DNA from 3 places in the Bacillus hominis genome. Region 1 is predicted to be linked to each of the others. Evidence: riboswitches for the same ligand, from Rfam matches in the RefSeq annotation. Region 1 holds a riboswitch; each other region holds the start of a gene.

Region 1 (3,285 bases):
ATTTGTTTATAGGTAATCAGGTGTTCTATATGTATATACATGTTGAACTATAATCTGTCGTTATATGTTTCAACGTAGTAGACATTATATTTTGATGGTGAAATATTTCGTTTCTTTGATTATTTAGAATATTAACACTGGAAAGAACTATATGTCAATAATAAAAATAGAATGTTAATTTCTTGAAATAATATATTAAAAAAGTAGATTCCGGTGTATTAAGGAACCTACTTTTAATGCGTTTTGTGAAAAAATAATTAGTATGGTGGAATAACGTTGGTCAAAGTTACAATTTATTTTTCAATTTTTGCCCATTTGAAGTTTAATTGACCTGCAAAGTCTACTTGCACAATGCCTTTCACATAAGAACGTTCTAAATAAGATTCTCCTTTTTGGTAAAGAGGAGCGATAACAGAGTCTTTAAATAATATTTTCTCTGATGCTAGTAATGCGTCAAAGCGAGCCTTTTCATCACCAGCTAAAGTCGTTTTCACTTTTTCTATTGTTTCATCGAACTCTTTATTAGAGTAATGATCTAAGTTGTAAGGATTATTCGTTGTAAACAATTCAAGGAATGTAATTGGATCAGCAAAGTCAGGGCTCCAACCGTCAATTCCAATTTCGTAGTCACCTTTTAATAAGAGTGAAACTTGTTGCTTACGCGGTTGCGGTTTTATATTTACTGTTAAGCCCTCTAAATTCTTTTCTAGTTGTCCTTTTAAGAACTCACCAGTTTTCTTCTCAAGGTCACCGTCACTTGTTAATAATTCTAATGTGATTTTTTCAGAACCAAGTTCTTTTTTTGCTTTTTTCCATAGTTCTTGTGCAGATTTTGTATCAACCTTTGTTAAATCCCCGTTTGCAACGCGGAAGTCTTTTCCGTCAGGTCCTTTTGCAAAGTTTTGTGGCACGAGGCCATAAGTTGGGGTAGAACCATCATTTAAGAGCGTATTTACAAAGGATTTTCTATCGATTGTTTGATCGATTGCTTGTCGTGCAGAAACGTTTTGAAGTACTTTGTTTTGTTGATTCATACGTAAAAATTGTACGCCTACGTTCGGACGCTCTTTAAAGTTAGCATCTTTTTTATATTTATCAACGAAGTCAGATGTTAGTTTTATACGGTCTAATTGTTTTGACTCGAATAAATTTACTTCTGTCGATTTTTCTTTTACGACGTTAAAATTGATTTCTTCCAGTTTGACATTATCTTTATCCCAATAGGTAGGATTTTTCTTGAATTTAAAGCTTTGTTCGTGCTTCCAATCACTTAGTGTAAAAGCCCCGTTGTACAAAATTGTATTATCTTCTAAAGCGTACTTATCACCTTGTGCTTTAAAGAATTCTTCGTTAATTGGTAGAAATGTTGGGAACGCTGTTAAGCTAATAAAGTACGGAACAGGACGCTCTAATTCTACTTCAAACGTATGGTCATCAACTGCTTTTACACCAAGTTGATCGGCTGGAAGTTCTTTGTTGTTAATTTTTGTTGCGTTTTTAATATCAAAGAATAGAAATGCATATTCAGAGGCTGTTGCTGAATCGACAGCTCTTTGCCAAGCGAAGACAAAATCTTTCGCGGTAACAGGAGTACCGTTTGACCATTTTGAATCTCGTAAATGGAATGTGTATTTCGTTTTATCGCTATTTACTTCATGAGATTTTGCAACGCCAGGGACAGGTTTGTTACCTTCACCAAGATTATACAAACCTTCAAATACGTTTCTCATTACTTGACCAGAATCAGTATCTGTAGCACGAGCTGTATCCATTGTTCGTATTTCAGTAGGTGAAGATAAGTTTAAAACCTGTTTACTAGGTGCCTCGTCTTTTGCATTTGCTCCGCTTGCTTCGTTTTTATAACTACCGCAACCAGTTAATAAAATACTTACTCCTACAACTGATGCAATACCGGGTACAAACTTCTTTTTCATTTGATTTTCCTCCTAAATAATTAAGTTTGGGTGATGATGAGGGAAATGAAAAATAAAAAATCCCTCTTTTCATATTGAGAAAGAGGGATTTTTACGTACAAGTTATGCACCCGTATATAAACGAATTCCCTCATTCTATCTTTCAAGCCATAAGGCTTGCAGGAAGTGGCACAGTATTCAAAATGAACCTGTTGCCGAGGTTTCAAAGGGCCAGTCCCTCCACCTCTCTTGATACAATGAGTAAACGAATAAATTTTATTAATTTTTGTGTTTCTTTGATAATTCAAAATCTTACACCTTGGATAATGAAGTGTCAACCTAATGAAATGTAGTTTAAATTTTCAGTTTTCTTTAACGGAAAAACCACTGCATATGGCAGTGGTTTTTCTACTAGAAGTTAAAGTTATCTGGATCTGGACCAACGCGACGATCTTCATTGAGTGCTTGAATTGCTTTCATGTCATCAGCACTTAATTCAAAATCGAATATATTTGCATTTTCAATAATGCGATGTTCTTTAATAGATTTAGGGATTGTTACAACTTCGTTTTGTAAATCCCAGCGTAAAATAATTTGCGCAGTTGATTTATTATATTTTGTCGCAATTTCTTGTAACGTTGGATTATCAAGTAATTGTCCTTGCATTAATGGTGACCAAGCTTCAAGCTGGATATTATGTTCTTTACAGAAAGTGTGTAATTCTTCTTGAGCTAAACGTGGATGGTATTCTACTTGGTTAACCATTGGTTTAATTTCAGCGATTTCAAATACATCTTGCAAATGGTGAATGTGGAAATTACTCACACCAATAGCGCGAACACGGCCGTCTTTATAAAGCTTTTCTAACGCTTTCCATGATTCAGTATATTTCCCTTTTACAGGCCAATGTACTAAATATAAATCTAAATATTCTAGACCTAATTTTTCTAATGTAGTTTCAAATGCTTGAAGTGTTGTTTCATAGCCTTGATCGCTATTCCACACTTTTGATGTAATGAATAATTCTTCACGTGAAACACCTGATTCACGGATCGCTTGTCCAACGCCTTCTTCGTTTTGATAGATTGCAGCAGTATCGATGCTGCGGTAGCCATTTTTAATTGCTGCTTTTACAGAATCAATTACTTCTGAACCATCTTCTACTTTAAAAACACCTAAACCGAACCAAGGCATTTTTACACCGTTATGTAATGTTGTATAGTCTTTTAAACTTGTTAAACTCATATTATTTCCCCCTAGCTTTTTTGTTTGTTGCTTCTACTGCTTTTTGAATTGCCTCTGAAAAATTATACTCATATAAAGTTTTGAGACCTTCAGCTGTGGAACCCCCTGGTGTTGTTACTTGTTCGCG
Region 2 (3,285 bases), 4.8 Mb from region 1:
GTAGTTAAATATACAATTGCTTTTTTTCCTTTAGAAAACTCGGAAATTTGTTCACCTTCATTTTCACTCGGAGCTAAATAACCGAATAATGGAGCGTTAAAAATGACACTTAAAGTAGCACCAATTCCAACTTCTGTTAGTTCGTTCATTCCCTTTAAAGCGAAGTTAAAGCGATCCCCTACCCATGTACAAAGTCCACCGATAATTCCAACAAGTGCGGCCTCTGGGCCTAGACTAGCTCCAAATATTAAAACAATAAGCGCAGTTAAAGTAGCTTTATGTACAAAATGGTATTCAATTCTACCTGTTTTTTTATATTCAGCCATCACTTCCGGCATAAGCCGTGGATATGTACCGAAGTATTTTTGTGTTAAACCAACGAGGAAACCACCGATGACTGTTACACAAATGGTGTAATAAGGGGGAGAAGAGAAAATAGTAGGTAAGTATCCCCAAATAAAGTGGATTCCGATATTTAACGTAACTAAAAATAACCAAACTGTAGCTCCTACTATAGAGCCTAAAAGAATGCCATATAGGGCAAGTATATAGTGCATGTCCTTTTTATCTGTCATGTTATACCTCCGTTATGTAAGTTTTAATGTAGAAAGGATTATATATGCTAGTGTGAAATGAATGGAATATATATAGTATCTTTGTGAGAGGTTGGCTTATTCAACATATATATTGGGATTTCATTAGAGCTTGGGTCCTATAAGTTAAACCACTTATTTAATTCTATATATTGATCGGAGTTTTTAAAAGGTCTTTTTCAAATGAATATGGAATATATTTCTTTTGTTGTTTCTATTAAATTTTTTACATTTAATTTAGAACATTCAGAAAAACTGTTTGACATCAGGAAATTATTGCTATAAAATCAACGGTAATTGCATAGTCTTATCAAGAAAAGGTGGAGGGACAGGCCCGATGAAACCTTGGCAACAGCCGTATAACGGAATTGTGCCAAATCCTGCAGGTAATAATCCTGAGAGATAAGAAAGAGCCCTTAGAGCGTGTTTTCAAACTGCTCCTTTCTTGTTTTCAGGAAAGGGGCAGTTTTTTATTTTGCATAAATTGAAACTTTAATCAGTGGGGGTTTTGTCCCTCTCCCACTGATTATTAGCCTTCACCAAACGGGCAGTTATCTCCCACCTAACTTCCTCGCATTCTTTGAATTTTGAGGTGGGAGTCTTACTGTCCGCAAGTAGCGGGATAAAAGAAAGGAGAATGAGAGATGGGAGAATCATGGGGAAAAGGAACGATTTGTGTGCAAGGTGGCTATACGCCAAAAAATGGTGAGCCGCGTGTTTTGCCACTTTATCAAAGTACAACGTATAAATACGATACGTCAGATGATTTAGCAGCACTATTTAATTTAGAGGCAGAAGGATATATATATACGCGTATTGGAAATCCTACTCTAGCTGCATTTGAACAAAAGTTATCAGATTTAGAAGGCGGTGTAGGGGCTGTTGCAACAGCTTCTGGGCAGGCAGCTATTATGCTTGCGGTTTTAAATATTTGCAGTAGTGGAGACCATTTACTTTGTTCTTCAACTGTTTACGGAGGAACGTTTAATTTATTTGGAGTGAGTTTGCGTAAGCTTGGCATCGATGTTACGTTCTTTAATCCTAATTTAACGTCAGATGAAATTGCGGCACTTGCTAATGATAAGACAAAGCTCGTTTATGCAGAATCGTTAGGAAATCCAGCAATGAACGTTTTGAATTTCAAAGAACTTTCAGCGGCAGCAAAAGAATTAGAAGTACCTTTTATCGTTGATAATACATTAGCGACACCTTATTTATGCCAGGCGTTTGAACATGGGGCCAATATCATTGTCCATTCTACAACGAAATATATTGATGGCCATGCAAGTTCTCTAGGTGGCATTGTAATAGACGGAGGGAACTTCGATTGGACAAATGGAAAATACCCTGAGCTTGTCGAACCTGATCCGAGTTATCACGGTGTAAGCTATGTTCAAAATTTTGGAGCAGCCGCGTATATTCTGAAAGCACGCGTTCAGTTATTAAGAGACTACGGAAACTGTATGAGCCCATTCAATGCGTATATTAGCAATATTGGCCTGGAAACATTGCATTTACGAATGGAGCGTCATAGTGAAAATGCTCTCGAAGTTGCTAAGTGGCTTGCTAATCATGATCGCATTGAATGGGTGAATTATCCAGGGTTAGATAGTAATGAAAATTACTCGTTAGCACAAAAGTATTTGAAAAAAGGTGCTAGTGGAGTTTTAACATTTGGTATTAAGGGCGGATTAGAAGCAGCAAAAGAATTCATCGCAAATGTAAAACTCGCAACTCTTGTAACGCATGTAGCTGATGCAAGAACTTGTGTAATACATCCAGCTAGTACGACGCATAGACAATTAAGTGCAGAAGATCAGCGGTTAGCTGGTGTTACATCTGATTTAATCCGTTTATCGGTCGGTATAGAAGATGTTTCTGATATTATTGCAGATTTAGAAGCAGCGCTAGTCGGAGGCAAACAACATGCCGATCATAATTGATAAAGATTTACCAGCTCGCAAAGTATTGCAGAAGGAAAATATTTTTGTAATGACGAAGGAGCGAGCAGCAACACAAGATATACGTGCTTTGAAAATTGCTATATTAAATTTAATGCCTACAAAACAAGAAACAGAGGCGCAATTACTTCGTTTAATTGGAAATACACCGTTGCAATTAGATGTTCATTTACTTCATATGGAATCGCATCTGTCTCGCAATGTAGCGCAGGACCATTTAACGAGCTTCTATAAAACATTCCGTGATATTGAGAATGAAAAATTTGATGGACTCATTATTACAGGAGCACCAGTTGAAACTCTTTCTTTTGAAGAAGTTGATTATTGGGAAGAGCTTGGACGTATTATGGAGTATTCAAAAACGAATGTAGCATCTACGCTTCATATTTGCTGGGGGGCACAAGCGGGTTTGTATTATCACTATGGTGTGCCGAAGTATCCTCTTGCGGAAAAAATGTTTGGTGTATTTGAACATGAGGTTTGCGAGCAACATGTGAAATTGTTACAAGGGTTTGATGAAGTGTTTTTTGCCCCGCATTCTCGTCATACAGAAGTACGAGAGAGTGATATTGAAAAGGTGAAAGAATTAACGTTATTAGCCAATTCTGAAGAAGCAGGTGTTCATCTTGTTATTGGGCAAGAGGGAAGGCAAGTTTTCGCACTCGGACATAGTGAATACAGTTGTGATACGTTAAAGCAAGAATACGAACGGGACTGCCAAAAAGGGTTAA
Region 3 (3,285 bases), 2.3 Mb from region 1:
GGTAAAGTAGAAATAGTTTATTAGCCATTTGACCAAATGAAAAGAATAAAGTAATTTAGTTCAAGAGTATTCTATTAAGTATTCACCTTTTATATATAAATGCATATATTGATAGCATAGGACAAGCAAAAAAGCTTGTACCTTACCTCACTGAACACTCCTTATCACAGCTAGGCATCTACTTTTGTAGATGCCTTTTTTTATGTTGATGCTTGATAATTATTTATCCTGCTATTTGGAGCAGTAAAATTCCCACCTCAAAATTTAGTGAATGCGAGGAAGTTAAGTGGGAGATCAATTGCTCGTAAAGTCCAATTGGTTCAATTAATAATCAGTGGGGTATGGACAAAACCGCTGCTGATTAAAGTTTCACTTTTAAATTGTTATTCGCAAATCGTACAGCTGTATTCGCATGTGTATAAGCAGTATCAAAAACAGGAACCGATAGATCACTTTGTGAAATGAGCAAGGGAATTTCTGTACAGCCAAGTAGTATTCCTTCAGCACCGTTTTTAATTAATGTATTTGTGATTTGTAATAGCTTTTCTTTTGATATTTCTGAAATAATCCCTCTACTGAGTTCTTGTAAAATGACATGATGGATGAAAGTTCTATCTTCTTCATTTGGGACAATTGACTCAATGTTGTAATTTGCTAGTCTTGATTTATAGAAGTCTTGTTCCATTGTTTGTTTTGTTCCCAAAAGTCCGATACGCTTAATATTATATTCTATCATTGTTTCAGCACTTACATCTCCAATATGGAGGAGTGGTATTGATATTGCCTTTTCTACTTCTTCAGCAAATAGATGTATAGTATTGGAACACATAAGTAAACATTCAGCTCCAGAGTTTTCTACCTTTTTGGCTACTGTGACTAATTCATTTTTTACTTGTTCATATTGATGGTCTTGTAATAATCTGGTTATCTCGCCAAAGTCCATACTATATAAAACAAGTTTTGCATTTTGATTATATTGAGTGAGAGTAAGTGTATTAATATGTTTATAGTATAACGATGTTGATTCCCAACTTAGTCCACCAATTAAGCCAATTACTTTCATCATGCATTCCTCCCGTAACAATTTTGAATTCATTATTCCATAATTCCGATAAGAATACAATGATTTAGATTAACTATTTATCGAAAAATAAAAATAGTAAGAAAAGTATTGAAATTATTTATTGTTAGTGCCATAATACAGATTACAAATACATACTTATCCAGAGAGGTAGAGGGAACGGCCCTATGAAGCCTCAGCAACCCCTATGTAATTACATAGGAAGGTGCTAATTCCGCTGAGGACACTATGTGTCTTTTGAAAGATAAGGGGATTCTTGTACGTGAAAGAAAATGACCTCTTATTTAAGAGGTCATTTTTTGTTGTATAGAAAGGAATTGTCGATGCATAATTCACTTTCAAAATAAATATAGAGTATTAAAAGTTGAATAATACGAGAGGGGAATTGTAATGAACAAATTAACGACAAAGCTAGTAGTAGCAATTGGAATTGGAGCAGCTTTATACGGAGTATTAGGGCTTTGGGGATTTTCTATCGCACCGAATACCTTTATTAAACCAGCACTGGCTATTTTAACAGTTTTTGGAGCGTTATTTGGCCCGGTAGCAGGACTTTTAATAGGACTAATCGGTCATACCGTTACAGATACGATTGCTGGTTGGGGTATTTGGTGGGGATGGGTTATTAGTTCAGGTATTATTGGTTTTGCAATGGGACTCATTCAAAAAAGAGTTGGTTTTAGTGTAAAACATGGAACGTATAATAACCGTGATATTTCTTATTTTGCAATTGCAGGATTAATTGGTATTGTCATAGCTATTATATTTGCTGGAGCATTCGATATTATTGTGATGGGAGAACCGTTTGACAAAATAGTTATACAAGTACTAGGCGCAACAATTGCAGACGTTATCGTATTTTTAGTTCTTGGCTTACCAATCACGATTGGTCTAGCGAAATCAAATAAGAAACATACACATTTAAAAATTGAAAAGTAGGGATGAATACATGCAACCAATTATTTCTTTTGAACAATTTACCTTTCAATATAGGCATGCCGCGCAGCCTACTTTAAAAGATATTACATTTCAAATATATCCTGGGGAAAAGGTACTTATCGCTGGACGAAGTGGTTCAGGGAAGTCAACATTAGCTCATTGTATAAATGGGTTAATCCCATTTTCTTACGAAGGAATAAGTACCGGTAACATTTTAATAGCTGGAAAGGATCCGAGAGAAGGTAGTGTTTTTGAACAGAGTAAACACGTAGGGACAATATTACAAGATCAAGATTCACAATTTATTGGTCTTACTGTCGAAGAGGATGTAGCATTTTCATTAGAAAACGATTGTGTAAATCAAATAGAAATGAAAAAGATTGTTACGGATTCTTTAAAAAAGGTAAGCATGCAGGAGTTTCATGCACAAAGTCCACATGAATTATCAGGAGGTCAAAAACAAACAGTCTCTCTTGCAGGTCTGCTAACGACAAATGCAGATATATTATTATTTGATGAACCGTTAGCTAACTTAGATCCAGCAAGTAGTTTGAATACTATAGAACTCATTAAAGATATTCATGAGAAATATAATAAAACAATTGTAATTATTGAACATCGAATAGAAGAAATTTTAAACCTTGATTTAGATAAAATTATTTTAATCGATGAAGGAGAAATTGTTGCGATGGGTTCACCGGATAGTATTCTAAATTCTAATATATTACCAAATATCGGACTAAGAGAACCTATTTATATAGAAGCTCTAAAGAAATTAAATTTTGACAGTAATAATGTTGGGGTATTTCCGATTGAAAATCTACGTAATGCAGGCGTTCATAACTTATTAAAGAACTGGATGCGGAAGCAAGTGTCATCTAAAAACACGTATATTAAAAAAGCCTTATGCAAGATAGAAAATTTATCATTTACGTACAATAACAAACATACAGTCTTAGAAGATATCAACCTTTCAATAGGAGAGGGAGAGATAATAGCCTTATTGGGTCATAATGGAGCAGGGAAATCGACATTAGCTCATACTCTTATAGGAATAAATAAAACAAAGAATGGGAGAATAACATTCGATGGAGAAAATATAAATTCTTGGTCTATTCGTAAACGCGGGGAAGTTATTTCTTACGTTATGCAAAACCCAAATCAAATGATTACACAGCCCACTGTTTTAGAAGAAGTTTCATTTTCATTAAAATTAAAACAAGTTTCTAAAGATGAGATTGAGAGTAGAGTCGAAAAAGCTTTAA

Evidence for each region. A riboswitch is a leader RNA that binds a small molecule or an ion and turns the genes downstream of it on or off. The one in region 1 is predicted to bind S-adenosylmethionine.
Region 2: linked by a shared signal. The riboswitch ahead of QUF93_RS28370 (bifunctional O-acetylhomoserine aminocarboxypropyltransferase/cysteine synthase) and the one ahead of QUF93_RS03490 (peptide ABC transporter substrate-binding protein) in region 1 are both predicted to bind S-adenosylmethionine.
Region 3: linked by a shared signal. The riboswitch ahead of QUF93_RS15180 (ECF-type riboflavin transporter substrate-binding protein) and the one ahead of QUF93_RS03490 (peptide ABC transporter substrate-binding protein) in region 1 are both predicted to bind S-adenosylmethionine.

Annotation. Positions count from the first base shown of each region.
Region 1 covers NZ_JAUCFS010000005.1:191,932-195,216, forward strand. Annotated here, with positions in the region: gene QUF93_RS03490 (peptide ABC transporter substrate-binding protein) at 294-1,934, opposite strand; SAM riboswitch class I at 2,067-2,172, opposite strand; gene QUF93_RS03495 (glyoxal/methylglyoxal reductase) at 2,325-3,158, opposite strand; gene proC (pyrroline-5-carboxylate reductase) at 3,160-3,285, opposite strand, start outside.
Region 2 covers NZ_JAUCFS010000005.1:4,962,604-4,965,888, reverse strand. Annotated here, with positions in the region: gene QUF93_RS28375 (chloride channel protein) at 1-575, opposite strand, end outside; SAM riboswitch class I at 898-1,002, shown strand; gene QUF93_RS28370 (bifunctional O-acetylhomoserine aminocarboxypropyltransferase/cysteine synthase) at 1,238-2,536, shown strand; gene metA (homoserine O-acetyltransferase MetA) at 2,520-3,285, shown strand, end outside.
Region 3 covers NZ_JAUCFS010000005.1:2,458,511-2,461,795, reverse strand. Annotated here, with positions in the region: gene QUF93_RS15185 (aspartate/glutamate racemase family protein) at 362-1,066, opposite strand; SAM riboswitch class I at 1,217-1,332, shown strand; gene QUF93_RS15180 (ECF-type riboflavin transporter substrate-binding protein) at 1,472-2,020, shown strand; gene QUF93_RS15175 (ABC transporter ATP-binding protein) at 2,031-3,285, shown strand, end outside.